3 regions of the Streptomyces sp. NPDC030862 genome follow, and region 3 is predicted to be linked to each of the others. Evidence: riboswitches for the same ligand, from Rfam matches in the RefSeq annotation. Region 3 holds a riboswitch; each other region holds the start of a gene.
The links. Region 3 has a riboswitch for cobalamin ahead of ACZ42X_RS05505 (ribonucleoside-diphosphate reductase subunit alpha). Riboswitches for the same ligand answer to the same signal wherever they lie in the genome.
Positions count from the first base shown of each region.

Region 1 (10,425 bases), on a different contig from region 3:
AGCTCGCACGGCACCGCCGGGGCCTGAGTTACGCGGTCCAGGTCGAGTCGAGCCTGCGTGACGAGCACACCCTGGACACCCTGCTCTCACTGGACTCCCGCCCCGGGCAGGAAGCCGAGATAGCGGAGCTGCTCTGGCAGGAGGCACTGCGCCTGGGCCGGGAACTGCCCTCCGAGGACGAGCTCAAGGAGGAGATCGAGGGCTTCCGGGAGAGCTACGCTCACCCGCGCGCCGTGGAGGCGGAGCTGGACCTGGCTGCCGCTTCCCATCTGTTCGGACTGCCGTCACGAGACGCCACAGCCCGGCTGGCTGCCCTTCGTACCGTAGTACCCGAGGACGTACGAGCCTGCTTCGCGCAGGCCCTGGTCACCGCGCAGCTGGCCGTGGCACCGGATGTCGAGCCCCGGCTGACTGCCCTCGACGGATCGCCGCTGCCTCAAGGGGCCTGCTGTGCACACGACGGGCTGCCGGCAGGCGAGGTGTTCCGGCCGCCACTGCTGGCGCGCGCGAAGTACGGCGCGGCGCGCCGCTCCCGGCTGGTGCTGACCGGCGACGGTGTGGCGGAGCTCAACGGGGACGGGCGACTGCACCGCATACGCTTCGACGAGATCGTCGGCGTGGAGAGAGATGGTGACGACCGCACGCTCTTCGGGGCGTCCGGCTGCCTGATGGAGCTGTCGCCCCAGGAGTACAGCGGGTGCGACAAGGTGATCCGGGCGGTGGACGCCGCGGTGCCGACCGGCCTCGCGTACGACGCCTCGGCCCTGGCACCGCGAGACCCCGAGAAGCAATAGGGGCAAGCCTGACCGGCTGTCGGGCCCAGAAGGCCTTGCATGGGCGGCGGACGAGCTCGGCCGCGCTGCACACCGTTCCAGTGCTGCGGCGCCGACGCCCGTCCGCTCCGGCGGCCCGTGTCCGGCCGCCGTAGCGCAACCAGCAGACGTCGGCAGCCCATCACGCTGAGCCCGGACGGGGATGCCCGCACGTCACCAATTGACGCGAGCATCCACCCATTGTCATCGTGGCGTGACATCCTCACCTGCCATGATCGTGGTCAATGGGATTCGTCAAGTACGGCGTGCTCGTGCCCGACGCCGAATGGACAAGCAGGTGGCCGATCTGCGCGCAGCGCTCGATCGCCTTGGATACGACTGGTGGCCGATACCGCTCGGATTCCGCGTCGCCCTGCGCAAGCACGATGCCGCGGGATGGGGCTGGTTCATCAACCTGCAAGCCTGGGCACTGATCGCGTGGCTGTTCCTGAGCTTCGAGGCATGGGTCCTCTGGTGGCCGGAGGAACTCCTCCATGCCCAAGTCACCTTTGCCTTCCTCGGAGTCGGGATGGTTTTGGTGGTGATTGCCCGCCAAACAGCAAGCTCGGCGCGTGCGACACGCCGCAATCGCCTGGCCTGGCTCTGTGCCGAAGTGATCGAGAGTTGCGCCGAGGCGCACAGGCGCGGCGGAGACCGCCGGCACGAGGCCCTGCTCGAGGTGTCGAGGGACCTCCGGAGGCTGGAGGGTGATGTGCTGACGGCGTATCGCAGGCGTGGGTCGGTCGCGTCCTTCTCCCCTCCCAACGCGAAACTGCGGCGCCATGCCGGGCAAGTGGTCGCCAAACTGCGCACCGTCGAGGAGGAGATGCACGGCGATCATACGCAGAACGCGTTGGAGGAGTTGGCGGGACTGGTAGCGACGATCGCGGAGCAGTACACGAGCAACAAGGTTGCGACCCTGCTTCCGGTGGGGTCGGTTGCGGACCTCGAACCCGTACGCGACCGTGAGCCGATCCTCGTGGGCGTCACCGTCGTGGTGATCGCTGGCGGGGCCGTTGCCGTCTCCTTGCTGAATCTTCCCGACATAGCTTCAGGGGCTGTAATCGTCGCGATGGCAGTCCTGGTGCTGCTGGTCCTGTTCGGGCGGCGTTGGCACCGGTACCTGCCGATCGTCGATATGTTCAAGCCCGGACCATGATCCGCAGCCGCCTTGATCGCACCCGACGTCCACGACCACGACGAAGACCCCGACCTCTGCACCCCGTACCCCTCGGCCGCGAACCGGTGGAAGCCACCAACTGCGGGCACTCTCCCGCTCGATGGTCGTCCCGCCCACCGCTGGTCGGCGGACGTCACGAGGGCCGCCGCCTGCCCCACGTCCAGCGGTCATCGGACGCCGTCGGTGAGGTGGACTGGGCGGTCGCGTGGGTCGCCACAACCATCGCGGGAGCCCAGCACAGACAGCTGGCCGCGAGGGCCGGCCGAGATGATCGGTCAGTTCATGCCCACGCACGCGAAGAGACCAACGTGGAACCGACCTTGCCGCCCGGCCGCCGGTCGGCGAATCCAACGCGTCGGGAAACCTCAGCCACCTCCGCACACCGGGTGAGTAGGTGACGGTCTCCGTGCCGGAAGTTCCGTGAGACGGCATCGCCGGCACGTCGCGGGGCCCTACACGCAGCGGACACGCACGCATACGTGAGCGGCCTGGTTGATTGAGGATGCAACAAGTGCGGCAGCGAACGACATAGACGCACAATTGGAGTGGCTGTGTGGCCTCTGCACGGCCGCAACGTAGGGAGACCACCATGCACCCTGCAGCCCTCGCCGGCGCCGCCGTAGGCCGCCTCGCTCACCACGCCGTCTCCGGCGTCGTCGGTGGTGTCATCCTTCGCGGCGCCGCCAAAGCCGCCCCGAGAGCCAAGCCCGCCGCACGCAAGGCGCTGGTCAACGGCCTCGCGGGCGGGATCAGGGCCACCAGATGGCTCGGATCGGCCGCGGAAGAAGCGCGACTGAAAACCGGTGACGTGCTCGCGGAGGCCCGCTCGTCACTGGGCGAGGAAGCTCCGCCACCGTCCGCCGTCAACATCGGCGGCCACGACCACGACCACCAGCACTGATCATGTCCGACATACGCGTACGCTCCGTCGCTGCCGGACGCGCGCGACTGACCGTCCCATGGCTTCAGGCGCGGCCAGGATGCGCGGGGCTGGTCGACGAGCGGCTCGCCGACCTGCCCGGCTTCCGCGCGCTGCGCCTCTTTCCCCGGACCGGCAGCGTCGTGATCTGGGTGAATCCCGATGACCTGGACGTCGACCGCCTGGTGGCCGCGCTCGACGAGGCTCCCCCACCCTCCGTACCGGCCAGGCCGAGCCGGTCGGTGCCCGACTCCTCCACCGGAGAGCTCGCCCGGCTGGTCGTGGGCGGAGCGGTACTCGCCGTGGTGGCCGTGCACCGCCTGGTGCTCCGGCGGCCACCGTGGGTCAGCGGGGGCCGGTCCGGGTTCCTCGGCGCGGTGACCGTCTTCAGCGGTCTGCCCTTCTTCCGCGGGGCGCTGCGCACCATGGCGGGACGCCAGCATCCGGGTACCGACACGCTGGTCACCGCCGCCACGGTCATCTCCCTCATGCTGCGCGAGAACGTCGTCGCGCTGACCGTGCTGTGGCTGCTGAACATCGGCGAGTTCCTCCAGACGATCACCTTGCGCCGCACCCGCCGCGCCATCGAGGAACTCCTCAGCATCGGTGAGGAGCGCGTCTGGCTGGTACGTGAAGGAGTCGAGGTCGAGGTGGCCCTGGAGGACGTGGAGGCCGGCGACGTCGTCGCCGTGTACGAGCACCACAAGATCCCGGTGGACGGCGTGGTGTCCGGCGGCGAGGCGCTGGTCGACCAGGCCGCCATCACGGGCGAGGCACTGCCCGTCTACGCCCACGAGGGCTCCGAGGTGTACGCGGGCACCGTCGTCACCTCCGGTTCCCTGACCATACGGGCGGTGTCCGTGGGCAGTGACACGACCGTTGGGCGGATCATCAGCCGGGTCGAGGAGGCCCAGTCCGACCGGGCGCCCATCCAGACCGTCGCCACCCGCTTCACGCGCCGCTTCGTCCCCGTGTCCCTGGCCCTCGCGGCGGGTACGTACGTGCTCACCCGCGACGCCCGGCGCGCGATGACCATGCTGCTCGTCGCATGCCCGTGCGCCGCCGGCCTCGCCACGCCCACCGCGATCAGCGCCGCCATCGGCAACGGCGCCCGCCACGGCACGCTCATCAAGGGCGGCACGCACCTGGAGGGAATCGGACGGGTGACCGCCGTCGTGTTCGACAAGACCGGCACCCTCACCCTCGGCCGCCCACTGGTGACCAGCGTCGTCGCCCTCCACGAGGACTACACGGCCGACGACGTCCTGCGCCTCGCGGCCTCCGGTGAACGCCACGCCCGCCACCCCGTCGCCCAGGCCATCGTCACCCGCACCGAGGAACAGCACCTGCACATTCCCATCCACCAGGCGTGCGAGGTGGTCCTGGGCATGGGGATGCGCGCCGAGCTCGACGGTACCCGGCTCCTCGTCGGCAGCCCCGCCCTGCTGCGCCGGCACGGACTGGAGCTGACGACGGTCGCCCAGGACTGGACCGAGCAGTTGCGCCGCCAGGGCGAAACGGTCATCTGCCTCGCCCACGACGACGACCTGATCGGCATGCTCGGTGTCTCCGACGCCGTACGCACCGCGGCGGGCACGGTCGTCCAGCAGCTGCGCGACCTGGGCGTCCAGCGGATCATCCTGCTGACCGGTGACGCACCCGAGACGGCCCAGGCCGTCGCCGACGCCCTCGACATCGCCGAGGTCCACGCCCACGCCCTGCCCGAGGCGAAGCTGCAACTGATCCGCGATCTCCAGCAAGAGGGGCACATGGTCGCCATGGTGGGCGACGGCACCAACGACGCCCCCGCGCTCGCGCTCGCGGACGTCGGCATCGCCATGGGCGAGCACTCCTCCCACGTGGCCCTGGAGACCGCCGACATCGCCCTCGCCGGCAACGACCTGCGCCAGGTCGCCGCCGTCGTGGAGCTCAGCCGGCACACCCTGCGCGTCGTACGGCAGAACTACGGCCTGGCCATCGGCGTCAACCTCGCCGGTCTCGTCGCCGGCGCGGGCGGGTCCATCAACCCGGTCGTCGCCGCCCTGCTGCACAACACCAGCAGCATCGCCGTCGTCGGCAACTCCGCCCGCCTCGTCAACCACACCCCGCATCTGCCCGAAGCCGGTCAGGACCTCTACGCCGCGCCGCTGGAGGAGACCCGGGTGCGCTGATCAGCGGCACCTCGTCCCGGGCCGGACCTCCCGTTCTCGCCACCGAGGACCTCACACCGAGCTCGTCGTAGGGAGGAGTCCGCCGGTTCCCGCAGGCGGGCGTCGGCCGGCTCGGGGTGGTCAAGCGGGGCGTGGCTCCTTGTGGGTGAGAAGGACGCACTCGCCGCAGTATCCGGCGCCGGGGACGCGGTAGTAGAGGCAGCAGCTGCGGCGGCGGTAGGTGAACGGCTCGGTGGTGAGGGTGCCGGCGCTCGCGAGCGGTTCCCGTCGCAGCAGGGCGGCGGCGATCGCAAGCGGCGGGTGAGGCGCGTCCGGGGCGCGCTGGAGCAGCACGCGTACGGCGCCGGTCAGCGCGGATGCGGTGTTGCCCGGCAGCAGCTTCGGTGAGAGTCCGAAGTGCCGGCGCAGCGCGTCGCCGAGGGGCAGCAGGTTGTCGGCGAGGACGGTCCGGTGCAGGGCGTCGGGGATGTCCTGCTCGGGCAGGGCGGCCGGTTCGGGCAGCCAGAGCTCGATCGGGCCGGACGGCGGCGTGCGCCACCACAGCCGGTCCGGCGACAGGTCGGGGACGCGGCCGGTCAGCGCCGCCGTGGCCAGGGCGATGGACCAGAGGCGTGCGGCGGTCCCGATGTGGAGGGTGGAGGCCGCGACGCGCCGCTGGTCGGTGCCGAGCCGGCGGCCCACCTCCGCCACGTACGCCGACAGGGCGCCGCGGTCCGTGTAGAGGGTGGTGAGCGGGCGGAAGTCTCCGCCGTCGGTGCGTGGTCCGCCGGGCACGGCGAAGTAGGGCCCGATGGCCGTGACCCGGTCGAGGACCTCCGTGGTCACCATGTACGTACCGCCTGGCCAATTGGACCGGCGGGCGGTGACCAGCCGTCACATGCGCGTGGGCACACGAGTGCCACCGTCCTCTCTCGGGGAGATCCGCCCCGGTACGTCGAGGTGCGACGGCGTGAGTCTCCTGACTCGGGATCGACGCTCTCCCGGCCTTCCGGACCCTCGACTGGGCCGTGGCCGTGGCGGGTTCGCTCCCCCTACACAGTGGCGGTACCGTGCCGGAATCTCACCGGCTTCCTCGTTCCGCCGTCGCTTGCCGGACGCAGCATCCCAGAGTCTGCGCACCCCATGCCAGGCCCTCACCCTGTGTCACCGACCACAACCGGACAACTGCGGGCGGTGCCCTGTCGCGCCGCGACCGGCCGCCTCTACGCTGCTGACCGCAGTCGGTTCGCGCCCCCGTCCCGGTGGCGCGTCGTAAGAGGGAACCCGGTGCGATTCCGGGACTGTCCCGCAGCGGTGAGTGGGAACGAACGCCGTCAACGGCACTGGGCCCCATCCAGGGGCCCGGGAAGCGACGGCCATTAGGTGTACGTGTCCGCCGGAACGAACAACCGGCCGGCCGGTGAGCCCACGAGTCCGAAGACCTGCCACTGCGCGCGTGCGGTGACGCACACGCTGTTCACGGTGACCTCGAGGGCTGGGTCGGCGGTGCAGGCGGATCGGCGCACGCGTACGCGCCGCGACCGCCACCTCGCTTCCCGCGATCCTCCTCGGGCCCGGGGAGACGAGGGAGGACACGTACGTGACCACGGCACACGGCGGCCGGGCGTGCCGCCGCACCGGCCAGGCCCGGCCGTCACACGGCCGACGATGCTGACGCTCACGAACCGGGCCCCGACGCGGACCTTCTCCGGGGTGTGTCACGGGACCCTGGGCGAGCTCTACCAGGGCCCGCTGCGGGAGGGGCCCGCGCGGCCCGGTGCCGAGGCGGACATCGCCCTGGTGTCGTTCCCGGTGGACCGGCACTCCTGGGTGTACTTCACCTCCGGGACGGCGTCGCCCGGCCCGCCGCCTCTCGGCGAGAAGTCGGTACTGGCCGCGCACCTCTTCCTGGAGCGCTTCGGTCTGACGCTGCCGCCCGGCCGCTGGAGCGCCCACAGCGATCTGCGCGTGGGGGTGGGCATGGCGAGTTCGACGGCCGACGTCGTGGCGACGCTGCGGTGCCTCTTCCGGGTCTTCTCCCTGCCCTACGACCCCGGCGAGGTGATGCGGATCCTGTCCGCGATCGAGCGGGCCGACAGCGTCTTCCTGGACGAGTTCGCGCTCTATCTGAGCGCCCGGCACAGGGTGGTGCGCCGACTGGGCACCGGGGTCGGTTTTCACACCGCGTTCGTCACCGAGCCCGGCACCGTGGACACGGCCGCGGTGACGCCGGTCCTGCTGCGGCAGTACCGACGGCGTGCGGACGAGTACGAGCGATGTCTGACCGACCTGCTCAAGGGCTTCGCCTGCCATGACCCCGCGGCCGTGGCCCGGGCGGCGACCACGAGTGCCGTGCTGTCCCAGGAGGCGTTGCCGAAACGGTCCTTCGACGCCGTGCTCGCGCACCGCGAGGAGTTCGGGGCCGACGGGGTGTTCGTCGCGCACACCGGATCCCTGATCGGCTACCTCTTCGCCCGCCGCCCCGCCCCTTCCGTCAAGGACGACCTGTCCGCCTTCTTCCACTCGCTCGGCCACCAGTGCTCTTTCGCCCAAGGAGGCTACGGGTGATACACCCCCACATCGCCGACGCCCTCAAAACGCCCGACCTGGTCCGGCTGACCGACGGCATGGTGCTGATCCGCTTCGAGTCGATGAAGATCTACTCGGCGCTCGCCGCCGTCCGCCATCTGCTCGACCGGGGCACGGTCCGCCCCGGGCAGACCCTCGTCGACAGCTCCAGCGGCATCTACGCCTACGCCCTGGCGCTGGCCTGCCATCGCTACGGCATGCGCTGCCACATCGTGGCGTCCACCACCGTGGACACCACCACCCTCGCCCAGCTGGAGATCCTCGGCGCCACCGTGGACCAGGTCAGCCCGTCGCCGACCCTCAAGCTGGACCAGGAGTTACGCGTACGACGGGTGCGGCGGTTCCTCGCCGAGCGGCCCGACGCGCACTGGATGCGCCAATACCACGACGGCGTCCACTACCTGGGTTACCGGGAGGTGGCCGACCAGGTGGCGGCGGCGGTGCCGGACGGTCCGCTCACCGTGGTCGGGGGCGTCGGGTCCGGGGCCTCGACCGGCGGTCTCGTGGAACACCTGCGCCGCCGCGACCCGTCCGTGCGGCTGGTCGGTGTCCAGCCGTTCGGCAGCGTCACGTTCGGCAGCCAGGACCACCACGACCCGGACGCGATCATCGCCGGGATCGGCTCGTCGATCGTCTTCGACAACGTACGCCACCACCTCTACGACGGCCTGCACTGGCTCGACTTCACCCACGCCATGTCGGGGACGGTCGCCCTGTTGCGCGAGCACGCCGTTTTCGCGGGCCTGTCCACGGGCGCCGCGTACCTGGCCGCCACGTACGAGGCGCGTCGCCATCCGGACCGGCTCCTGCTGGTGATCGGCGCCGACACCGGACACCGCTACGTCGAGCACGTCCATGCCCGGCACGCCGAGGCCCCCGACCCCGCGGCGCTCAAGCCGTTCGAGGTGGAGTCCGCCGAGGAGATGCGCATGCCGTGGTCGACGATGGCCTGGAACCGTACCACTTGCCCTCCGCACTGGAAGGAGGCCGCCGCGTGACCCTGGTCTGTCTGGAATCCCTCACGTTCGGGCTGGGGCACCTCGTGCGCGCCGCCGACGCCCTCGGCGAGCGCCTGCGGCTGCTGACCCGCGATCCGTCGTACTACGCCTACGAGTTGGAGCGGCTCCCGGCCGGCGCGCTCGACGTCGTGACGACCGACACCTTCGACACGGAGCGGGTGGCCGGCCTGCTCACCCGTACGCCGGAGCTGCGGGGGCTGATCAGCTCCACCGACACGTGGACGCTGGTCGCCGCCGAGCTGACGGAACGGTTCGGTCTGCCCGGCCTCGACCCGGCGGTCCTGCGGCTCACCCGGGACAAGGCCGCCGTGCGCGACCGGCTGTACGAGGCGGGGCTGACGCGGGCGCGTGCCGTCGAGGCCCCGAAGGCGGCGGCGCGCGGCGAGGTGGCGCTGCCGGTCATCCTCAAGGACAGCGCGGGCACCGGCAGTCAGAACGTCTGGCTCGTCCGCGACGAGGCCGAACTGGACGCGGCACTGCGCGAGGCCGCCGGGCGGCGTCTGACGGGCCGCCTGTTCGCCGAGCCGTACTTCTCCGGCCCGGTGTACAGCGCCGAGACCCTCACCTGGGCGGGGCAGACCCGGCTGCTGGGCGTCTCCAGCCGGCTGATGTCACCCGAGCCGCACTTCCGTGAGGAGATCACGGCGTTCCCGGTCGCGTTCCCGGAGGAACGGCACAGCGGCTTGGAGCGGTGGCTGGACGAGGTCCTCGCCGCCATCGGGTACACCGACCGCTTCGCCCACGTGGAGTTCGTCCTCACCACCGCGGGCCCCGAGGTGGTGGAGGTCAACCCCAGGATCGGGGGCGCTCTCGTCGGCGAGGGCCTGTGCCGGGCGCTCGGCGTCAACGTGTACGAGGCGATGGTCGAGGCGGCGCTCGGCCGCCGGCCCAGCCTCATGGACGCGGACCTGCCCGGCGGTCCGGCCGTCGCCTTCGTCCTCGGCTATCCGCGCCGGCCCGGGGTGTTCACCGGCGTCGAGGGGCTCGACCGGCTGACGGACATGCCCGGGTTCCCGACCTGGTATCCGGTCAAGGGCATCGGCGCGCCCATCGAGCACCTGGGTGACAGCCGGGGCTACGCGGGCATCGTCTACGCGGAAGGTGAGACGGCCGAGCTGGCCACGCACCGCGCGGTGGCCGCAGCCAACGCCGTACGCGTGCTCACCGAGCCCTTCCCGGAACGGGCGGACAGGGCCGGTGACTGAGCGGCACGCCATCGGCGGAAGCCTGCGGGGCGCGCTGTCGACGCTGACCGGGCCGCTGCGCTTCCTTCTGCTCAGCTCGTTCCTGATCCCGCTGGGCAGCTTCATGGTGCTCCCCTTCATGTCGGTGTTCCTGCACGAGCGGCTCGGGATGGGGCTCGGCGCGGTCGGGCTGGTGCTGGCGGTGGCGTCCCTCGTGCAGTTCTCGGGCGGCATCGTCGGCGGGGCGCTCGCCGACCGCTTCGGGCTGCGGCGGACCATGGTGTGGGCCCTGCTGATCCGTACGGCCGGGTTCATGGGCCTGCTCGCCGCGCTGCGCTGGCCGCCGCTCGCCGTGGCGGCACTGATCCTCACGTGTTGCGGCGCCGCTCTGTACCTCCCCGCCAACAAGGCGTACCTGGTGCACGGCGTGGACGACGGACGGCGCCCGGCGTTCCTGTCCGCGGGCAACGCGGCGCTCAACGCCGGCATGGCGGTGGGCCCGCTGATCGCCGGACCCTTCGTGCTGTCGTCGCCCGGCCCGCTGTTCCTCGCCGTGACGGCGCTGTTCGTGG
Region 1 covers NZ_JBVIEN010000001.1:255,947-266,371, forward strand. Annotated here, with positions in the region: gene ACZ42X_RS01175 (peptidase M16 family protein) at 1-794, shown strand, start outside; gene ACZ42X_RS01180 (hypothetical protein) at 1,099-1,971, shown strand; gene ACZ42X_RS01185 (DUF1490 family protein) at 2,582-2,893, shown strand; gene ACZ42X_RS01190 (heavy metal translocating P-type ATPase) at 2,896-5,082, shown strand; gene ACZ42X_RS01195 ((2Fe-2S)-binding protein) at 5,203-5,910, opposite strand; cobalamin riboswitch at 6,014-6,197, opposite strand; cobalamin riboswitch at 6,286-6,525, shown strand; gene ACZ42X_RS01200 (GHMP family kinase ATP-binding protein) at 6,730-7,629, shown strand; gene ACZ42X_RS01205 (cysteine synthase family protein) at 7,626-8,648, shown strand; gene ACZ42X_RS01210 (ATP-grasp domain-containing protein) at 8,645-9,874, shown strand; gene ACZ42X_RS01215 (MFS transporter) at 9,867-10,425, shown strand, end outside.
Region 1: another riboswitch for cobalamin. It lies ahead of ACZ42X_RS01195 ((2Fe-2S)-binding protein); the one in region 3 lies ahead of ACZ42X_RS05505 (ribonucleoside-diphosphate reductase subunit alpha).

Region 2 (10,425 bases), on a different contig from region 3:
CGCCAGCCCCGCGTCCGCCCCGAGGTAGTGCGCGGTGGCCATCACCTCCAGCGCGGCACGGTGCCGGACGAACGCCTCCTCGACGCCGCTGTAGAGGAAGAAGGCGTCCGGCGTGGCGACCGACTGCGGCAGCGCCATCATCGTGCCGTCCAGGTGCCGCGCGCCCTGCGCCGCCACCCACGCCGCGACCTCCCGCGCCTCCTCCGGCGAGCCGTTCGCCAGGCTCACCACCGTGCGGCCGGACAGCACCGCGGCCGCGGTCGCGAGGGTCTCCCGTACGGCGGCGGCGTCGAGGAGCGGCACGACGACCAGGTCGCCCGCCTCGATCGCCTCCGCCGCGGTCGCCGCCCGTACGGCTCCCTGCGCCACCAGGGCGTCGGCCTTGGCGGCGGTGCGGTTCCACACCGTCGTGCGGTACCCGGCGGCGAGGAACGCCTCGGTGATCGCCGTACCCATGAGGCCGAGCCCCAGGACCGTCACGCGCTCGCGCTCCCGTTCCCGTTCACGCATGGCGGGCGCCCTCCCGCAGGACGCGGGCGACGCTCGCGATGCCGGCCGAGCCGTACCCGTCGGCCGAGGCGCGCTCCAGCAGCGACTTCACCAGCTCCGGCAGCTCCGCGCCGACCCCCTCGGCGCGGCTCGCGAGGACCAGGTGCTCCATCGCCGCCGCGTGCACGTCCACGGTGCCGTCGTCGTCGGGGAAGCGGCCGTCCGCGAGCTGGCGGGCGTGCTCCGTCATCAGGGACGTCACGAAAGGCATGTGACCCGCCGCCACCGCCGCGAACTCCGTCGGCTCCACGCCCGCCGCGCCCGCCAGGGCGACGGCGTGGTGGAAGCCCGCCAGCGCGCCCCAGGCCAGCCCGAACAGTGCCGTGTCGTACACCGCGGCCAGCGCCGGGTCCGCCCTCAGGTGCACGGAGTCACCCAGCGCGCCGAGCACCTCGCGGTGCGCGGCGAAGGCGTCCGCGGACCCGCTGAGGACGAACAGCGCCTCCGGCCGCCCCACCAGCCGCGTCCCGCTCATGGCCGCGCCGTCCAGATACGCGGCGCCGAGCCCCGACGCCAGGCCGGCCATCTCGCGCGCCTCCTCCGGCGTGCCGGACGTCAGGTTCACCAGGACCTTGCCGCGCAGGCCCGCGCCCGCAGCCCCCGCCGCGCTCGCCGGCCGGAGCACGTCGCCGACCGTGCCGTAGTCGGGCAGGCACACCACCACCAGGTCGGCCGCCTCGACGGCCTCGGCGGCAGTCGCCGCCCGGACGGCCCCCTGGACCACCAGGGCGTCGGCCTTGGCGGCGGTGCGGTTCCACACCGTCGTGCGGTACCCGGCGGCGAGGAACGCCTGGGCGAGCCGCGTGCCCATCTGCCCGAGGCCGATCACGGCCACCGCGGCCGGCTCGTCGCTCTCGTACGTGTACGTGTACGTGTACGTGGAGGTGGGGTTGTCCGTCGTCATCGCAGTCTCCTTGAAAGGGCGGGTGGTTCGGTGGGAACAAGGTGCCGACCGGCCCTGTCGGAGTCCTGGCGGATCACTGTCGTTACGGTGTCACCCGTGTACTTCTCCTTACTGGGCCCGCTCACCGTCCTGACGAGCGACGGACGACCGGTCGACATCCCCGAGGCGAAGATCCGCGCGCTCCTCGCCCACCTCCTCGTCCACGCGGGCCGGCCCGTCTCCACGGACCGGCTGGTGGACCACCTGTGGGGCGACCGCCCGCCCCGCAACCCGGCCGGCGCCCTGCAGACCAAGGTGTCCCGCCTGCGCCGCGCCCTCGGGACGGCCGAGCCGGGCGCCGAGGCGCTGGTGGAATCCCGCCCGCCCGGCTACCTCCTGAGGGCGGGCGCCGACGACACGGACGCCGGCCGGTTCGCCGCCCTCGTCACGTCCGCGTACGGCACCGGAGACCCGGCGGCGCGGGCGCGCCTGCTCACGGAGGCCCTCGCGCTCTGGACGGGGGAGGCGTACGCGGGCCTCACCGACGGCGGCGCCGAGGCGGGCGAGGGCGCCGACGCCGACGCCGTACGGAACGCCGCGCACCGGCTGGAGGAGGAGCGGCTCACCGCCCTCGAAGCGCTGGCCGAGACCCGCCTGGAGCTCGGGGAGCACCACGCGCTCGTGGGCGAGCTCGGTGAACTGACCGTCCGGCACCCCTTGCGCGAACGCCTGCGCGCCGCCCACCTGCGCGCCCTGTACCGGGCGGGACGGCAGGCCGAGGCGCTGGCCGCGTACGCCGACCTGCGGGAGCGGCTCGCGGACGAACTGGGCGTGGACCCGGGCCCGGAGCTGGCCGCCCTGCACACGGCGATCCTCCGCCAGGACCCGGAGCTGTCGCCGCCAGGCCAGGGAACTCCGGACCTGCCTGTCCCGGGCCAGGGAACTCCGGACCTGCCCGTCCCGGGCCCGGGAACCGTGGTCGCGGCGCTCCCGCAGGCCGTCCCGCCCGCCGCGTCCGGGCAGCTCACCGACCTCGTCGGCCGGGCCGCCGCCCTCGCCGCCGTACGCGGGCTGCTCACCACCCACCGCCTGGTGACGCTCACGGGACCCGGCGGTGTCGGCAAGACCCGGCTGGCCGAGGAGACGGCCGCGACGCTCACCGCCCCCGGGCGGCCGGACGGACCTGCCGACGACGTCCGGTTCGTCGGCCTCGCCGCATCCGGCGACGTCGGCGAGCAGCTGAGCGCCGCACTCGGGGTCCGCGAGGACGGCGGGCTCGGGCTGGAGGACGCGCTGCGCTCGCGGCGGATGCTCCTCGTGCTGGACAACTGCGAACACGTCGTCGACGCCGTCGCCGACCTGACCCACCGCCTGCTCGCGACCGCCCCCGGGCTGCGCGTCCTGGCCACCAGCAGGGAGCCGCTCGGGGTGCCCGGCGAGGCCGTGTGGACCGTTCCGCCACTGGAACAGGCCGACGCGGAGCGGCTGTTCGCCGCCCGGGCCGCGGCCGCCGTGCCCGGCTTCGCCGTGGGCCCCGACAACGCCGAGGCGGTCGCGACCCTCTGCCGCCGCCTCGACCGGATCCCCCTCGCCCTGGAACTGGCCGCCACCCGGGTGCGCGCCCTCGGCGTGCACGAGCTGGCCGCGCGCCTCGACGACCGGTTCCGCCTGCTGGCCGGCGGCCGGCGCGGCGTACCGCCCCGCCAGCGGACCCTGCGGGCGGTCATCGACTGGAGCTGGGAGCTGCTCGGCGACGACGAGCGCGCCGTCCTGCGCCGGCTCGCCGTCCACGCCGACGGCTGCACCCTGGAGGCCGCGGAGGCGGTGTGCGGCCACGACCGCGACGCGCTCGACCCGCTCGTCCGGCTGGTCGACCGCTCCCTCGTCAGCGTGTCGGATGTTGGCGGGTCGGGCGTCGGCGGGTCGGACGGCCCGGCTCCCCGCTACCGCCTCGCTGAGTCGGTCGCGGCGTACGCCCGCGAGCGCCTGGCCGAGGCGGGTGAGACCGAGGCCGTGAGCCTGCGCCACCACGCGTACTACACCGCGCTCGCCGAGCGGGCCGCCCCCGGGCTCCACGGCCCCGGCCAGCAGCGGTGGCTGGAGCGCCTCGACCGGGAGACGGCCAATCTGCGCGCCGCCCTCGACCACGCCGTACGCCGACGGGAGGCGTCCGACGCGCTGCGGCTCGCCCTCGCCCTGACGTGGTACTGGTTCCTGCGCGGCCGGCTGGGCGAGGCCGTGCGCTCCCTCGCCGAGTGCCTGGCCCTGGCCGACGGGGCCCCCGCCGGCCTCCGCCGGCAGGCCGCCGCCCGGCACGCCGGCTTCACGGTGCTCGCCGGAGGCCACGCCCCGGAACCTGACGACGGAGCCGACGACCGGAGCCGCTGGTTCCTCGGCCACGCGCTGCTGCACAGCGGCGGCGACCTGGCGCGCAGCGAGGACCTGGTCGAGCGCGCCCTGGCCGGCTTCCGCGCCGACGGCGACCGGTGGGGCGTCGCCGCGGCCACCGGCACCCGGGCCTGGCAGGCGCTGCTGCGCGGCGACCTCGACGCCGTACGCGCCCACGGGGAGGAGAGCCTGGCGCTCTTCGGGGAACTCGGCGACCGCTGGGGCCTGCTGTCGACCACGTACCCGATGGCGGCCCTGGCGGAGATCACCGGCGCGTACGAGCGGGCCGCGCGGCTCCACCGGGAGGGGCTGCGCCTCGCCGAGGAGCTCGGCTTCCGGACGGCCGCCGCCGACCGGCTCACCGGGCTCGGCAGGCTCGCCCTCCTGACCGGGGACTTCCGGGACGCGGAGCGGCTCCACGAGCGGGCGCAGCGCCTGGCGGCCGAGGAGGGCTACACCGCGGGGGAGGTCCACGCCGAGATGGGACTGGCCCTCGGCGCGCGGCGCGAAGGCCGCCTCGACCGCGCCGAAACGTATCTGCGCAAGACCCTCGACTGGCACCGCGGGGTCGCCTTCGGCCCCGGCCCCGCCCTGCTGCTGGCCGAGCTCGGCTTCGTCGCCGAGCAGCGCGGCGACGGGCCGGCGGCCCTGGACCTGCACCGCGAGGGCCTCGCCGCCGCCCGCTCCGCCGGCGACCCCCGGGCCCTGGCCCTCGCCTTCGAGGGCCTGGCCGGCGCCCACGCCCTCACCGGCCGCCCGTCCCGCGCCGCCCGCCTCCTCGGCGCGGCGGCCCGCCTCCGGGAGCGGGCCGGGGCACCGCTGCCGGACGCCGAGCGCGCCGACGTCGACCGCGTCACGGCACGCGTCCGGGCGGCGCTGGGCGCTGCGGAGTTCGCCGCCGCCTACGCCACGGGCCTCGGGCAGGGGGCGTGACCGGCGTGAGCTGCGCCGCGCACCCCGGCGGTATCACCATGGAAGGGAGAAACCCCATAGGACGCCCCATACCCCAGGAGCATCGGAGCTCCGCCATGACCCATCTGAAAGCCGGCCGCGACGTCACCGTCCTCGCGGACTGCCTCGAAGTACCCGCGATCGGCTTTCTGCCGGTCAACGCGTTCGTGCTGCACGCTGCGGAGCCGGTCGTCGTGGACACCGGCCTCGGCCTGCCCGACCGCGATTTCCTGGAACTGCTCGGTTCGGCCGTCGACCCCGCCGACGTGCGGTGGATCTGGCTGACGCACCCCGACCGGGACCACACCGGCGGGCTGTTCGCCCTGCTGGAGGCCGCCCCGCGGGCGCGGGTCGTCACCACCTTCGTCGGCGCGGGCATCATGTCCACCGAGCGCCCGCTGCCCCTCGACCGGGTCTTCCTGCTGAACCCCGGGCAGTCCCTGGACGTCGGCGACCGCACGCTCGCGGCGTTCCGGCCACCGCTCTACGACAGCCCCGTGACGGTGGGCTTCTACGACGACCGCTCGCGCACCTGCTTCACCTCCGACTGCTTCGGCGCGCCGATGCCCAGCGCGGACCTCGCCGACGGCGGCACCGCCGACGCGGTCGCTCCTGAAGACCTGCGCGCCGGGCAGCTGCTGTGGGCCACCGCCGACAGCCCGTGGGTGCACAACGTGGACGTCGACAAGTACCTCGCGACGATCCGGCCGGTGCGGGAGATGGACCCGGAGGTGGTGCTCAGCACGCACCTGCCACCGGCCACCGGGCTCACCCCCCTGATGATCGACACGATCAGCGGCGCGCCGGGCGCCGACCCGTTCATCGGCCCGGACCAGCAGGCGCTGGAGCAGATGCTGGCCGGTTTCGAGCCCTCCGCGGCGGAAGGCAGGGGAGTCCCCGCCGACGCCCCGGCACCCGTGCCGGGCCCGCCCACCTGAGCCCCGCCCACCTGAGCCCCGCCACACCGCCGTGCCGCCGTACCGCTGGGCCTAGGCGCCCCGTACCGCCGCCGCCCACTCCTCCAGCTCCTCCGGCGTGCGCGGACCCTGCTCGGCCGCGCCCAGCAGGCCCCGGTCCCGCAGCACCCGGGCCACCGCCATGCCCCACGGGCGGCGCAGCCGGGCCGCGTCCAGCAGGGCGGCGTCCGCGAGGAGCTCGGCCACCGGGCCGGTGCGCAGGCCGTCCGGGGTGAGCACCGCCGCGTCGTCCGCCCAGCGCAGCGCCAGGTCCACGTCGTGCGTGGCCATCACGACCGTCGTACCGGACTCCCGCAGCCGGTCCAGCACCTCCAGCAGCCGCTCCTGGCCGTGCGGGTCGAGGCCCGCCGTCGGCTCGTCGAGGATCAGCACCCGGGGCCGCATGGCGACCGCGCCCGCGATCGCCGCCCGCTTGCGCTGCCCGTGCGACAGCAGATGCGTCGGCCGGTCCTCCAGCGCCGTGATGTCCAGCGCCTCCAGGGCCTCGCGCACCCGCTCCCGCACCTCCGGCTCCGAAAGCCCCAGGTTCATCGGACCGAAGGACACGTCCTGCCCCACCGACGCCGCGAACAGCTGGTCGTCGGGGTCCTGCACCACCAGCTGCACGGTCGTCCGCAGCCGGGTCAGCCCCGCCCTGTCGTACGACACGTCCTCGCCCGCCAGCCGCAGCCGCCCGCTCACGCACCGCAGGCCACCGCTCAGCAGCCGCAGCATCGTCGTCTTGCCGCTGCCGTTGCGGCCGAGCAGCGCGATCGCGCGCCGCTCCGGTACGGCGAAGTCGATGCCCGACAGCACGGCGGGCCCGTCGTCGTAGGCGAATCCCGCACCGACCAGTTCCACGACGGCGTCACGATGCATGGTCACGGCAGGAACCTTTCGAGTACGAGGGTGAGGGCGACGAGCCCCGCGAGCAGGGCGCCCGTCGCGGCCAGGAACCGGCGGGAGACCGCCGCCTCCGGCACCAGCACGCGCAGCGTGCCGTCGTAACCGCGCCCGGCCAGCCCGGTCTGGAGGCGCGCCGCCCGGTCGAAGGCGCGGACGAACGCCGTCGCGCCGAGGCCCGCCAGCGACCGCCAGGCGGCCGCCCGGCTGGTCAGCCCGAGCCGCGCCGCCTGCGCCTCCCGGATCCGCCGCACGGCGTCCAGCAGCAGGAAACTGATCCGGTACATCACCAGGGCCACATCCACGACCGGCGCGGGCACCCCCGCCCGCACGAGCCGGGGCAGCACGTCCGAGACCGGCGTGGTGAACGCGAACAGCAGCACCCCGAGCGACGCCGCCGACGTCCGCAGCAGCAACCGCCCGGCGTGCACCGGCCCGTCCGGCGCGAGCGCCACCCACCCCTCGGCCCCGCCGACCTGGAACAGCAGCGGAACCGCCCCCGTGACGCAGAAGCCCAGCGGGACGCGGAACGCGCGCCACAGCTGCCGGCGCCCGACACCGGCCGGACCCAGCAGCACGGCGAGGGTGGCGGCGGCCACCAGCACGGCCCCCGGCCACGGCGGCAGACAGATCGCGAGGACCGTCAGACCGAAGCCGAGCACGGCCTTCTCGCACGGGTGACGGCGGCGCCAGCGGCTGCTGTGCGCCGCCGCGTCGATCGGCAGCACCGGCGGTTACTCGACCGTCGTCTCGGCGACTTCGGCCGTGCGAGCGGTGTCGGCGGTACCGGCGGTCCGGTCCAGCGCCTGCGCCTCACCCTGCCTGCGGCCGCGCCGCAGCCCGAAGTAGTACGCCAGCACGCCCGCCCCGATGGCCGCCTGGAGCGCGAACAGCGCCGACTCGATCTCCCCCGACGGCGGCTCGTACAGCGGGCTGAACCACGGCTCGTAATCCGGCTTCAGCTCGGTGATGGCCGTCTCGGCCTGCGCGTCCGCGCCCGCGAACGGCTCCTCCTTGTGGTCGCCCATGCCCAGCGCGAGCGGGAGCACGGCGAGCGCCACGACGACGAGCAGCAGCAGCGTGTTGATCTTCGCGTTACGGCTCATCGGGCCACGGCCTCCTTCTTCACGGAACGCGCCGGCAGCACGCCGAGCCGGGCCAGGTCGCCCTTGCTGGACTGCGTCAGCAGCCGCATCACCAGGACGGTCAGCAGGCCCTCGCTCACGGCCAGCGGCAGCTGCGTGACCGCGAAGATGGAGCCGAACTTCGCCAGCGCCCCGGCGAAGCCGCTCGCCGGGTCGGGGAAGGCCAGCGCGAGCTGGACGCTGGTGACGCAGTACGTGGACAGGTCGGCGACGAACGCCCCGAAGAACACGCTCACCATCAGCGGCACGCCGGAGCGGCGCAGCAGCCAGTACGTCCCGAAGCCCGCCCACGGCCCGACGACCGCCATCGAGAAGGCGTTGGCGCCGAGCGTGGTGAGTCCGCCGTGCGCCAGCAGCAGCGCCTGGAAGAGGAGCGTGATGGTGCCGAGCACCGCCATGATCGGCGGCCGGAACAGGATCGCGCCCAGCCCCGTCCCCGTGGGGTGGGAGCAACTGCCCGTCACGGACGGCAGTTTCAGGGCGGACAGGACGAAGGTGAAGGCGCCGGACGCGCCGAGCAGGAGAGTCGATTCGGGGTGGGCCTTGACCTCGCGGGTCAGGGCGCGGACGCCGTGGGCGACGAAGGGAGCGGCGGCGACGGTCCAGGCGACCGCGTGCACAGGGGGCAGGTACCCCTCGGCGATATGCATGATGTGGGAGACCCTCTCCAGCACCTCGTGGATGGACAACGCGCCCTGGCCGGTCTCCTGGCTGACGGGTCATGCAACGCCGCGGCTCCGCCTTCCCGGACACCACGGTCTCCCGCGGTGTTCCAGTGGCTTCCCGGGGTGGTTTCCCCGGGAGTGGAGCCGGACTTCCCGATCACAGTGGCGAGGGCCGCACCGGTACCGCACCGGTTTCCCGTACACCAAGGCCCTGCGACACTAGTGCGTTGACCAGGTACATCACAACCCGTCCCGCCATCGGTCACTCCTTGCGATAGCCGTACGCCTCCGACGCGGCCGCCACCACGGCCTCCAGGTCGCCGCCCGCCGAGGCGGTGACGACGGCCGCCACCGCGCCCTCCACGAAGGGCGCGTCGACCAGCCGCGTGCCCTCGGGGAGCTCGTCGCCCTCCGCGAGCAGCGCCTTCACCGTCAGTACGGCGCTGCCGAGGTCGACGAGGACGGCGACGCCCGCCCCGGCGTCGACCGACGCCGCCGCCTCGGCGATCAGCTCGGCGCTGGTGCCGAGACCGCCGTCCGGGGTGCCGCCCGCGGGGACCACGGGCGCGGTCCCGCCGCCGCCCGCGAGGCCCTTGGCCAGCTCGGCGACGGACGACGCGACCGCCGCGCTGTGCGAGACCAGCACGATGCCCACGGGCCCGGCGCTCATCGGGAGGCCTCCGCTTCCGCCAGCGCCGCGATCAGCAGGGCGGAGGACGCCGCGCCCGGGTCCTGGTGTCCGACACTGCGCTCCCCGAGATAGCTGGCCCGGCCCTTGCGCGCCTGCATCGGTACGGTCCCGAGGGCACCCTCCTCGGCGGCCCGCGCGGCCGCGCCGAAGGCCTCGTCCGCCGTGCCGTCCGCTGCGGTGGCCAGCGCCTCGACGGCCGGCTCCAGCGCGTCGAGCATCGTCTTGTCACCGGTCTTCGCCCCGCCGAGCTGCGCCACCGCGGCCACGCCCGCGCGCAGCGCCTCGGCCAGCAGACCGGGCGTCACCTCGGCGGTGTCGCCCAGGGCCTTGCCGGCGCGCCGCAGCAGCGTGCCGTACAGCGGCCCCGACGCGCCGCCCACGGTCGAGATCAGCTGCCGCCCGGCGAGCATGAGCACCGCGCCGGGAGCCGCGGGCGGCTCCTTGTCCAGCACCTCGGCCACCGCCGCGAACCCGCGCCGCAGGTTGGCCCCGTGGTCGGCGTCGCCGATGGCCGCGTCCAGCTCGGTGAGCCGGTCCGCCTCGCGCTCCACGGCCGCGGCAGCGGCCGCCATCCAGCGCCGGAAGAACTCCACGTCGAGCGTCACGGGCATCACGTCCTCACATCCCCCAGCGCAGGGCGGCCGTCCGCACCGGCGCGTCCCACAGTCGCAGCAACTCCTCGTCGGCCTCGCACAGCGTGACCGAGCAGCCCGCCATGTCCAGCGACGTCACATAGTTCCCGACGAGGGTACGGGCCACCGGCACACCGCGCTCGCGCAGCACCCGGTGCACCTCGGCGTTGAACCCGTACAGCTCCAGCAACGGCGTCGCACCCATGCCGTTGACCAGCAGCAGCACCGGTCCGCCGGGCCGCAGGTCCTCCAGGACGGCGTCGACGGCGAAGTCGGCGATCTCCCGCGACGTCATCATGGCCCGACGCTCGCGCCCCGGCTCGCCGTGGATGCCGACGCCCAGCTCCAGCTCGCCCGGCGGCAGGTCGAACGTCGGCCCGCCCTTCGCGGGCGTACTGCACGCGCTCAACGCCACCCCGAAGCTGCGTGACGCGGCGTTCACCCGGCGCGCGATGGCCTCCACGCGCTCCAGTGGCGCACCCTCCTCGGCGGCCGCACCGGCGATCTTCTCCACGAACAGGGTGGCCCCGGTCCCGCGCCGCCCGGCCGTGTACGTACTGTCGGCCACGGCCACGTCGTCGTCCACGAGCACCTTGGCGACCTGGATGCCCTCGTCCTCGGCGAGCTCGGCCGCCATCTCGAAGTTCAGCACGTCGCCGGTG
Region 2 covers NZ_JBVIEN010000013.1:68,043-78,467, forward strand. Annotated here, with positions in the region: gene ACZ42X_RS29880 (NAD(P)-dependent oxidoreductase) at 1-510, opposite strand, end outside; gene ACZ42X_RS29885 (NAD(P)-dependent oxidoreductase) at 503-1,453, opposite strand; gene ACZ42X_RS29890 (AfsR/SARP family transcriptional regulator) at 1,550-4,753, shown strand; gene ACZ42X_RS29895 (MBL fold metallo-hydrolase) at 4,849-5,709, shown strand; gene ACZ42X_RS29900 (energy-coupling factor ABC transporter ATP-binding protein) at 5,761-6,606, opposite strand; gene cbiQ (cobalt ECF transporter T component CbiQ) at 6,609-7,358, opposite strand; gene ACZ42X_RS29910 (energy-coupling factor ABC transporter substrate-binding protein) at 7,365-7,736, opposite strand; gene ACZ42X_RS29915 (energy-coupling factor ABC transporter permease) at 7,733-8,425, opposite strand; cobalamin riboswitch at 8,456-8,663, opposite strand; gene dhaM (dihydroxyacetone kinase phosphoryl donor subunit DhaM) at 8,703-9,110, opposite strand; gene dhaL (dihydroxyacetone kinase subunit DhaL) at 9,107-9,742, opposite strand; gene dhaK (dihydroxyacetone kinase subunit DhaK) at 9,750-10,425, opposite strand, start outside.
Region 2: another riboswitch for cobalamin. It lies ahead of ACZ42X_RS29915 (energy-coupling factor ABC transporter permease); the one in region 3 lies ahead of ACZ42X_RS05505 (ribonucleoside-diphosphate reductase subunit alpha).

Region 3 (10,425 bases):
GCCATCGAGACGACGCACCTGAGCGCGAAGCGCTTCCCCGCGCTGCGGCGGTCGCTGGTCAAGTACACCTCGCTGTACACGGCACTGGCGGAGGTCTACAACGTCCGGCTCGCGGAGGCCGAGGAGACCATCGAGACCTCGCTGGCCACGCCGCGCGAGGCGGGGCTGCTCGGTACGGACGTGGGCCTGCCGATGCTGATGCTGTCGCGCCACTCGCTGGACGAGGACGGCAAGCCGGTGGAGTGGGTGCGCTCGGTGTACCGGGGCGACCGGTACAAGTTCGTGGCGCGGCTGAAGCGCCCGAACGACTGACGAAGCGGACGCCCGCCGCGGCGAAGACGTGGACGAGGTACGAGGGAGGGGCCGGCGCCGTGCGCGCCGGCCCCTCCCGTCGTCTTCCCGCCCGCTCCACGACGCCCTGCAACACCCCGCGGCGCCCGCAACGCCCGCAACGCCCGCAACGCCCGCAACGCCCGCCCGAGACACGTCCGTTATGCGGACGGGGGTTCCATGGAGCGGGACGGTCCCTTAGATTGCGTGCGCATGACGCCAGGTGATCAGTGAGGGGACGGAACGCCGTATGACACAGGAGAAACAACCAGTGGTCACCCCCGTGCGGGTGGTGGTGGCGCTCTGCCTGTTCGCGCCCTTCGTCGCGATGCTCTGGGTCAGCTCGTACGCGAAGGTCGAGCCGAAGCTCGCAGGGATCCCGTTCTTCTACTGGTACCAGATGGCCTGGGTCGTCATATCGACCGTGCTGACGATGGTGGCGTACAAGCTGTGGCACCGTGACCAGCGGTCCCGCAAGGGGGGTGCGTCGCAGTGAAGGACGGCGTGAACGGCGTCGCACTCGCCGTCTTCATCTTCTTCTTCCTGGCCGTCACGGTGATGGGCTTCATGGCCTCCCGCTGGCGCAAGGCCGAGAACGAGCACAGCCTGGACGAATGGGGCCTGGGCGGCCGGTCGTTCGGCACCTGGATCACCTGGTTCCTGCTGGGCGGCGACCTCTACACGGCGTACACCTTCGTCGCCGTCCCGGCGGCGATCTACGCGGCGGGCGCCGCGGGCTTCTTCGCCGTCCCGTACACGATCCTCGTCTACCCGCTGATCTTCACCTTCCTGCCGCGCCTGTGGTCGGTGTCGCACAAACACGGCTACGTCACCACCTCCGACTTCGTGCGCGGGCGGTTCGGCTCGAAGAGCCTGTCGCTGGCGGTGGCCCTGACCGGCATCCTCGCCACGATGCCGTACATCGCGCTGCAGCTCGTCGGCATCCAGGCGGTGCTGGACGTGATGGGTGTGGGCGGCGGCGAGACCACGCACTGGTTCATCAAGGACCTGCCGCTGCTGATCGCGTTCGGCGTCCTCGCGGCGTACACGTACTCCTCCGGGCTGCGGGCGCCCGCGATGATCGCCTTCGTCAAGGACACGCTGATCTACATCGTCATCGCGGTGGCGATCATCTACATCCCCATCAAGCTGGGCGGCTTCGACGAGATCTTCAGCAAGGCCGGCGAGGCGTACGCGCAGATCAACCCGGCGACCGACAAGCCGCGCGGCGCCCTGGTACCGGGCGAGATGGGCCAGTGGGGTTACGCGACCCTCGCGCTCGGCTCGGCGCTGGCGCTCTTCATGTACCCGCACTCCATCACGGCGACGCTCTCCTCGCGCAGCCGTGACGTGATCCGCCGCAACACCACGATCCTGCCGCTGTACTCGCTGATGCTGGGTCTGCTGGCGCTGCTCGGCTTCATGGCCATCGCGGCGGGCGTGAAGGTGCAGAACGGCCAGCTGGCCATCCCGCAGCTGTTCGAGAACATGTTCCCGGACTGGTTCGCGGGCGTCGCCTTCGCGGCCATCGGCATCGGCGCGCTGGTCCCGGCGGCCATCATGTCCATCGCCGCCGCCAACCTCTTCACCCGCAACATCTACAAGGACTTCCTGAAGCCGGACGCCACGCCGGAGCAGGAGACCAAGGTGTCCAAGCTGGTGTCGCTGCTGGTGAAGGTGGGCGCGCTGGCCTTCGTCCTCACCATGGACAAGACCGTCGCCATCAACTTCCAGCTGCTGGGCGGCATCTGGATCCTCCAGACCCTGCCGGCGCTGGTGGGCGGCCTGTTCACCCGCTGGTTCCACCGCTGGGCGCTGCTCGCCGGCTGGGCGGTCGGCATGGTCTACGGCACGGCGGCGGCGTACGGCGTCGCCAGCCCGACGCAGAAGCACTTCGGCGGCTCGTCCGCCGAGATCCCCGGCATCGGCGAGATCGGCTACATCGGCCTGACGGCCTTCGTCCTCAACGTCCTGGTCGTCGTCGTCCTCACCTTCGTCCTCAAGGCCGTCAAGGCGCCCGAGGGCATCGACGAGACCTCGCCGGAGGACTACACGGCGGACGCGGGCGACCCGGGCGTCCAGGTGGAGCTGCCCAAGGCCACGGCGGGCTCGGGGCACTGAGGCCGCACCACTGACCCATCCGCGTACGACGGGCCGTCGCGCCTCCCTCACGGAGGCGCGACGGCCCGCTTCGTTGTGCACTCTGGCCCCATGGACATCACCATCAGGGCGGTACGGCCGGAGGAGCACGCGGCGCTGGGCGAGCTCACGGCGCAGGCGTACCTCGCAGACGGGCTGCTGGCCTTCGCCGACAGCGACGAGTATCTGATCGAACTGCGGGACGTGGCCGGGCGGGCCGCCGACGCCGAGGTCCTCGTGGCCGTGGAGCGGGGCGCCGGGGAGCCGGGCGCGCCCGGCCGGGGCGAGCGGCTGCTGGGCGGCGTGACGTTCGCCCCGGGCGGCGGGCCCCTGGCCGAGCTGGCGGGGCACGGCGAGGCCGAGATCCGGATGCTCGCCGTCGCGCGCGAGGACCGGCGGCGCGGCGCCGGGGAGGCGCTCGTCCGGGCGTGCGTGGAGCGGGCGAGGGCGGCGGACGGCTGCCGCCGGGTGGTGCTCTCCTCGCAGCAGGCGATGCGGACCGCGCACCGCGTGTACGAGCGGCTGGGGTTCGTCCGCACTCCGGAGCGCGACTGGACGCCGGTCCCGGGGGTGACGCTGCGTACATACGCGCTCGACCTCTGAGCGGCGCGTCTTGTGGTGGCCGACACAAGATGTGGGGGGTGGCTCAGCGGACGCCCCCCACATGTATGCTCATCTCGCTGTCGTCGCAGGGGAATCCGGTGCGAATCCGGAACTGTCCCGCAACGGTGTGTTGGTGTGCCTTTGGGCACCCACGAGTCCGAGCACCTGCCGGCAGCGCGCCCGGACCGTCCGGCCCGGGTGCCCAGACGTCCGGGCCTCGCGGAATGGGCCGGTGGACGCGGATACGTGCGCCCCTGTGCCGGAGGCGCCCCGCTCTGCCGTGCCCCGCCGCCGGTGGCCCCGAGCCGAGCGAGGGAGAGCCCCACGTGACCATCGCGCCAGCCGATCCGGTGTCAGCGAGCCAGAGCGACGGGAACGACGCCGGCGACGGTCCCGGGACCGTCCTGCTGCGCACCCTGACCGACCTGACCGCCGACCTGCCCGACACCGACCCCGGCCGGGTCGCCGCCGCCGCGCTGCGCGGCCGGCACGCCGGGTCGGACGAGGCGGAGCTGCGGGAGCTCGCCACCGAGGCGGCCGCCGGGCTGATCGCCGAGGACCCGGCGTACTCGCGGCTCGCGGCCCGGTTGCTGACCATCGGCATTGCGGCGGAGGCGGCCTCGCAGGGGGTTACGTCGTTCTCCGGCTCCGTCGCCGTGGGGCACCGCGAGGGGCTGATCGCCGACCGCACCGCCGACTTCGTCCGCGTCCACCGCGAGCGGCTCGACGGGCTGGTCGACCCGGCGGCCGACGACCGGTTCGGCTACTTCGGGCTGCGGACGCTCTACTCCCGCTACCTGCTGCGCCACCCGATCACGCGCAAGGTCATCGAGACGCCGCAGCACTTCCTGCTCCGGGTGGCGGCCGGGCTGGCCGAGGACGACAGCGTCCGCGCGCTGGACGAGGTCGCGGCGCTGTACGGCCTGATGAGCCGCCTCGACTACCTGCCCTCCTCCCCCACGCTGTTCAACTCCGGTACGCGCCACCCGCAGATGTCGTCGTGCTACCTGCTGGACTCGCCGCTGGACGAGCTGGACTCCATCTACGACCGCTACCACCAGGTGGCGCGGCTCTCGAAGCACGCGGGCGGCATCGGCCTGTCGTACTCGCGCATCCGCGCCCGCGGCTCGCTGATCCGGGGCACGAACGGGCACTCCAACGGCATCGTGCCGTTCCTGAAGACCCTCGACGCCTCGGTCGCGGCCGTGAACCAGGGCGGGCGGCGCAAGGGCGCGGCCGCCGTGTACCTGGAGACCTGGCACGCGGACATCGAGGAGTTCCTGGAGCTGCGCGACAACACCGGCGAGGACGCCCGGCGCACCCACAACCTCAACCTCGCGCACTGGATCCCGGACGAGTTCATGCGCCGGGTCAACGCCGACGCCGAATGGTCGCTGTTCTCGCCGGCGGACGTGCCCGAGCTGGTCGACCTGTGGGGCGAGGAGTTCGACGCCGCCTACCGCGCCGCCGAGGCCAAGGGGCTGGCCCGCAAGACCATGCCGGCCCGTGACCTGTACGGGCGGATGATGCGGACCCTCGCGCAGACCGGCAACGGCTGGATGACGTTCAAGGACGCCTCGAACCGTACGGCCAACCAGACCGCCGAGCCCGGCACGGTCGTCCACTCCTCGAACCTCTGCACCGAGATCATCGAGGTGACGAACGACGGCGAGACGGCCGTCTGCAACCTCGGCTCGGTCAACCTGGGCGCCTTCGTCAGCGGCGGGGACATCGACTGGGAGCGGCTCGACCCGACCGTCCGCACCGCCGTGACCTTCCTGGACCGGGTCGTGGACATCAACTTCTACCCGACCGAGCAGGCCGGGCGCTCCAACGCCAAGTGGCGGCCGGTCGGCCTGGGCGCGATGGGCCTCCAGGACGTCTTCTTCAAGCTGCGCCTGCCGTTCGACTCCCCCGAGGCGCGGGCCCTGTCGACGCGTATCGCCGAGCGGATCATGCTGGCGGCGTACGAGGCCTCCGCCGACCTGGCCGAGCGCAACGGCCCGCTGCCCGCCTGGGAGCAGACCCGCACCGCGCGCGGTGTGCTGCACCCCGACCACTACGACACCGAGCTCACCTGGCCGGAGCGGTGGGCGGCCCTGCGCGAGCGCGTCGCCGCCGTCGGCATGCGCAACTCGCTGCTGCTGGCCATCGCGCCGACCGCGACCATCGCCTCGATCGCCGGTGTGTACGAGTGCATCGAGCCGCAGGTCTCCAACCTCTTCAAGCGCGAGACGCTGTCCGGCGAGTTCCTCCAGGTCAACTCGTACCTGGTGGAGGACCTGAAGCGGCTGGGCGTCTGGGACGCGCAGACCCGTGAGGCGCTGCGCGAGTCGAGCGGCTCGGTGCAGGGCTTCTCGTGGGTGCCGGAGGAGATCCGCACGCTGTACCGCACGGCGTGGGAGATCCCGCAGCGCGGCCTGATCGACATGGCGGCGGCCCGTACGCCGTTCCTGGACCAGTCGCAGTCGCTGAACCTGTTCATGGAGACGCCCACCATCGGCAAGCTGTCGTCGATGTACGCGTACGCCTGGAAGCAGGGCCTGAAGACGACGTACTACCTGCGCTCGCGCCCGGCGACCCGGATCGCCCGCGCCGCCCAGGCGTCCATTCCCGTTCAGCAGGCCGCCGACCCCGAGGCCGTCGCCTGCTCCCTTGAGAACCCCGAGTCCTGCGAGGCCTGCCAGTAATGAGCTCCGCCCACCCGTCGCCCGACCACCGCCCCTCAACGACGGCACTGCGTGCCGACACCCCTGTTTTCAAGAACCTGCTCGACCCGGGCTTCGAGCTGACTCTCCGCCCCATGCGCTACCCGGACTTCTACGAGCGCTACCGGGACGCCATCAAGAACACCTGGACCGTGGAGGAGGTCGACCTCCACTCCGACGTCGCCGACCTCGCCAAGCTGACGCCCGGTGAGCAGCACCTGATCGGCCGGCTGGTCGCGTTCTTCGCGACCGGTGACTCGATCGTCGCGAACAACCTGGTGCTGACGCTCTACAAGCACATCAACTCGCCCGAGGCGCGACTGTACCTGTCGCGGCAGCTGTTCGAGGAGGCCGTGCACGTCCAGTTCTACCTGACGCTGCTCGACACCTACCTGCCCGACCCGGAGGACCGCACGGCCGCCTTCGCCGCCGTGGAGAACATTCCCTCCATCCGCGAGAAGGCGCAGTTCTGCTTCCGGTGGATGGACTCGGTCGAGAAGATCGAGCGGCTGGAGTCGAAGGCCGACCGCCGCCGCTTCCTGCTGAACCTCATCTGCTTCGCCGCGTGCATCGAGGGCCTGTTCTTCTACGGGGCCTTCGCCTACGTGTACTGGTTCCGGTCGCGCGGCCTGCTGCACGGCCTGGCGACCGGCACCAACTGGGTGTTCCGCGACGAGACGATGCACATGAACTTCGCGTTCGAGGTCGTCGACACCGTCCGCAAGGAGGAGCCGGACCTCTTCGACGACGAGCTCCAGCAGCAGGTCACCGACATGCTGAGGGAAGCGGTGGAGGCGGAGCTCCAGTTCGGTCGCGACCTGTGCGGCGACGGCCTGCCCGGCATGAACACCGAGTCGATGCGCCAGTACCTGGAGTGTGTCGCCGACCAGCGCCTGATGCGCCTCGGCTTCGCGCCGGTGTACGGCTCGGAGAACCCGTTCTCGTTCATGGAGCTGCAGGGCGTCCAGGAGCTCACGAACTTCTTCGAGCGCCGCCCCTCCGCCTACCAGGTGGCGGTGGAGGGTTCGGTCGACCTCGACGAGGACTTCTGAGATGACGGCGGGGCCCCGTCCGGACGTACCGGAACGGGGCCCCGCCGTCGTACGGCTCAGTCGTTGGCGACGACCGGGTAGCGCGGCGTACCCGCCTCCATCTGCTTCAGCGCGTCCTTGCGGTCGCGCTTCGACAGGCGGTCGATGTACAGGTACCCGTACAGGTGGTCCGTCTCGTGCTGGAGGCAGCGGGCGAAGTACCCGGTGCCGCGCACCTTGATGGGGTTGCCCTTGGCGTCCTGGCCACGCACCACGGCGTAGTCGGGCCGGGCCAGCGAGGCGTACGCCGTCGGGATGGACAGGCAGCCCTCGTTGGAGTCGTCGAGGACGCGCAGCTCCGGCGGCAGCTCCTCCAGAACGGGGTTGCAGACGACGCCCACGTGCCGGACACCCTCGTCGTCCGGGCAGTCGTAGACGAAGACCTTCAGGTCCACACCGATCTGATTGGCCGCCAGACCGACGCCCTCGGCGGTCCGCTGGCTGGCGAACATGTCGTCGATCAGCCGGGCCAGCGAGTCGTCGAACTCGGTGACGTCCTTGCACTCCTTGTGGAGCACCGGGTTCCCAACGACGGTGATCGGGCGGGACGTGCCGCGCTCCCGGTGGGCGCGCTCGCGCTCCTCGCAGTCCTCCGTGTCGATGATGAAACCCTCGTCGTCGACGTACGGATCCGTCTCCTGCTGCGCCATGTCCGCCTCTGCGCCTTTCTCAGTACCCGATGCATGCATGCCTGATGTGCTGGTACAGCCTACGACCCGGCTCAGCAGACTTCTTCGAGATCCCGCCACTCGCGGCTGTCCGGGCTGTCCGCCACCCAGCCGTCCAGCAGCCCGCGGACCAGTCCGGCGGGCGCCGCGATGCCGCACTCGCGCTCCGGCACCCACAGCTCGCCCGGCGAGCGGTGCCCGAGCGGGCCCGGGTGCCCGGGCTCGCTGTGGTCGTGCGGGTCCAGGTGCTCGCCCTCGCCCTCGGCGCTCGGCATCCGCGACTCCGAGCAGGGCCGGCACAGCAGCCGTACGGACGAGGACCAGTCCTCGGCGGCGAACCCGGCGTCGGCCGCGAGCCGCTCCAGGGCGTCCCGGTCGGCCTCGGTCGCCGCCTCCAGGAGCACCACCCAGGTCGGTACGGGGGACGGTGCCCACAGCTCGATCTCGTCGAACACCGGGAAGCTGTGCCCGGCGGACGTGGTGCGCTCTCCATGGGGGACCCCGTCGTGCAGCACGACCTCGCCCCAGCGCCGGCCGGAGGACGGCAGCGGAATGGAGAGCACCTCTATCCGGGCCGGGTCGAGCCGACGGCCCCACACCACCTCGGCCTCGCCCTCCGGCGACAGCCGTACGGCGGCGCTGCCCAGCTCCATCCCGGTCGGCTCACCGCTCGCCGCGGCGGCCCCCGGCACCTTCAGGCCGTACGCCTGCCAGGCGCGGCGCGCCAGCGGCCAGTCCTGGAGCGCGGTGGCGGCGATGCCGACGTTCCACCAGTCCGGGGCGCCGGCGTCCTTGTCGAGGAGCGCGACCGCGCGCAGGCCCGCCGTGCGCGCCTGCTCCCAGTCGTGCCGGAACTTGTGCAGCAGCGCCAGGTTGAACCAGGACTCCGAGAGCCAGGGCTCCAGGTCCGCCGCCCGCGTCAGCAGCGCGCCCGCGTCCTCGTACCGCCCGTCCCCGATCAGCGTGAACGCGCGGTCGGTGGCCTGCCGCCACGAGGCGGAGGGCCGATGCCGTACCTTCCCGAAGATCCTCACGATTCCCGCCTGCCGGTCTGCCGGTCGCTTTCGCTGAAGGTCTCTGCCCCCGGACACCCTCTTGTTCGCATCCAACCATGCCCGGTCGGGCGCCCGCTCATTACCCATGGGTTACCCAGCTGCGCGACCGGTGACGCAGCCCCGGGCCACCACTCTGGCCAGGGCTTCCACCACCGCGGGGTGGTAGTCGCGCGCGGTGCCCAGCCGGAGCTGTTCCAGGGCGGTGAGGGATCCCTGGGCGGTTTCCCCGGCCAGATCGTCGTACGCGTTGACGGCGCGGACGATCCGCGCGGGCGGCGGCTGCTCCCGGTAGGGGTCGGCCTGCCGCTCCACGACGACCGCGACGGCCGCCGGGACGCCGGTCTGGCGCACCACGGCCCCGCCGAGGAGGGCGATGCGCCGCTGCTCGGCGGCCGGGAGGAGGGCGGTGGCCCCCTCCGGTACGGGGTCTACGAGGGACAGCTGTCCGATGTCGTGCATCAGCGCGGCGTACTCCAGCACGGTCAGGTCGGGCTCAGACAGGCCCAGCTCCCGCCCTACGGCGAGGCTGAGCGCCGCCACCCGGTGGGCATGTCCCGGGGTCGTGTACCCGGCGATCTCGGTGGCACGCGCGAGGGAGGCGATGGTCTGGCGGTACGTCGCGCGGACGGCGGCGTACCGGCGGAAGGACAGCTGGGTGAGGAGCAGGGGTACGCAGAAGAGGGGAAGCGCCCACAGTCCGGCGGCCGCGACGGCGAGGGCGATGACGGCGCCGGTGGCGCACACCGCGGAGCCGACGCCGAGCAGGGCGCGCAGTTCGTCGCGGAGGAGGGGCCCGTACCGGTAGCCCGTGCGGGCGCGCAGCATGAGGGCGGCGAGGACGGCGTCGCACAGGGCGGTCAGGACCAGCAGGAGCACCAGGAACAGGGCGTAGAAGGGGCCCTGTCCGACGGTCTCGTCCAGTCGTCCGGAGTTGTAGAGGGGCTGGAAGCAGACGGCGGCGAACGCCGTGGTCAGCACCCGCCGGGCCAGGTGGTCCAGCGCCGGCCCGCAGCCCCGGGCCACGTGCGGTACGGCTCCGACGAGCGCCCCGGCGAAGACGACGGCGATCGTCTGGAGGACCCCGTGGGTGGAGGGCCGCCCGGCGGACTCGCCGAGCAGGGCGTACGCGAGGGCTCCGGCGGCGCCGAGGGGCGCGGCTTCCCGGCCCCAGGGCTCCGCGAGCACGGGCCCGGCCGCCACGCCGGGCCGGGCGGTCCAGCGGGCGAGCTCCCCGACGGCGATGAGCAGGCCGAAGGCGAGTGCGGTGCCGGGCTCGGCGACGCCGTGCCACAGCGTCCAGGCGAGTCCGGCGGCGGTGAGCGCGGCGGCGGCCGCGTGGGCGGCCCCGAGCGCCCTCACCGGGCCCGGCCCCGCGCGTCGCGGCCCCGCGCGTCGCCGTCCCGCGCGTCGCCGTCCCGTGCGTCGCCGTCCCGTGCGTCGCCGTCCCGTGCAGCGGCGTCGGGCACGTCCTCGGGCGCCGGTTCCGGGGGGCGCGGCCGGTCGCGTGGTGGAGGGACGTTTCGGCGCGCCGGGTCGCGGGAGTCGTCGGCGGTGACCGCCGGCTCCCAGCCGTGCCGCTCCAGCGCCCGCACCAGGGCCCGTACCATCCGGGGGTCGAACTGCGTGCCCGCGCAGCGCTCCAGCTCCGCCAGCGCCGTGGCGACCGGCCGCGCGCACCGGTAGGAGCGGGTCGACGTCATCGCGTCGAAGGCGTCCGCGACGGCCACCACGCGCGCGAACTCGGGGATCTGGCGGCCGCGCAGCCCGTACGGGTAGCCGCTGCCGTCCATCCGTTCGTGGTGGTGGAGGATCGCCGCCCGCGCCTCGCCCA
Region 3 covers NZ_JBVIEN010000002.1:265,741-276,165, reverse strand. Annotated here, with positions in the region: gene ACZ42X_RS05525 (GntR family transcriptional regulator) at 1-312, shown strand, start outside; gene ACZ42X_RS05520 (DUF3311 domain-containing protein) at 581-826, shown strand; gene mctP (monocarboxylate uptake permease MctP) at 823-2,451, shown strand; gene ACZ42X_RS05510 (GNAT family N-acetyltransferase) at 2,542-3,072, shown strand; cobalamin riboswitch at 3,137-3,259, shown strand; gene ACZ42X_RS05505 (ribonucleoside-diphosphate reductase subunit alpha) at 3,399-5,762, shown strand; gene ACZ42X_RS05500 (ribonucleotide-diphosphate reductase subunit beta) at 5,762-6,832, shown strand; gene def (peptide deformylase) at 6,889-7,521, opposite strand; gene ACZ42X_RS05490 (tetratricopeptide repeat protein) at 7,593-8,573, opposite strand; gene ACZ42X_RS05485 (HD-GYP domain-containing protein) at 8,685-9,953, opposite strand; gene ACZ42X_RS05480 (HD-GYP domain-containing protein) at 9,950-10,425, opposite strand, start outside.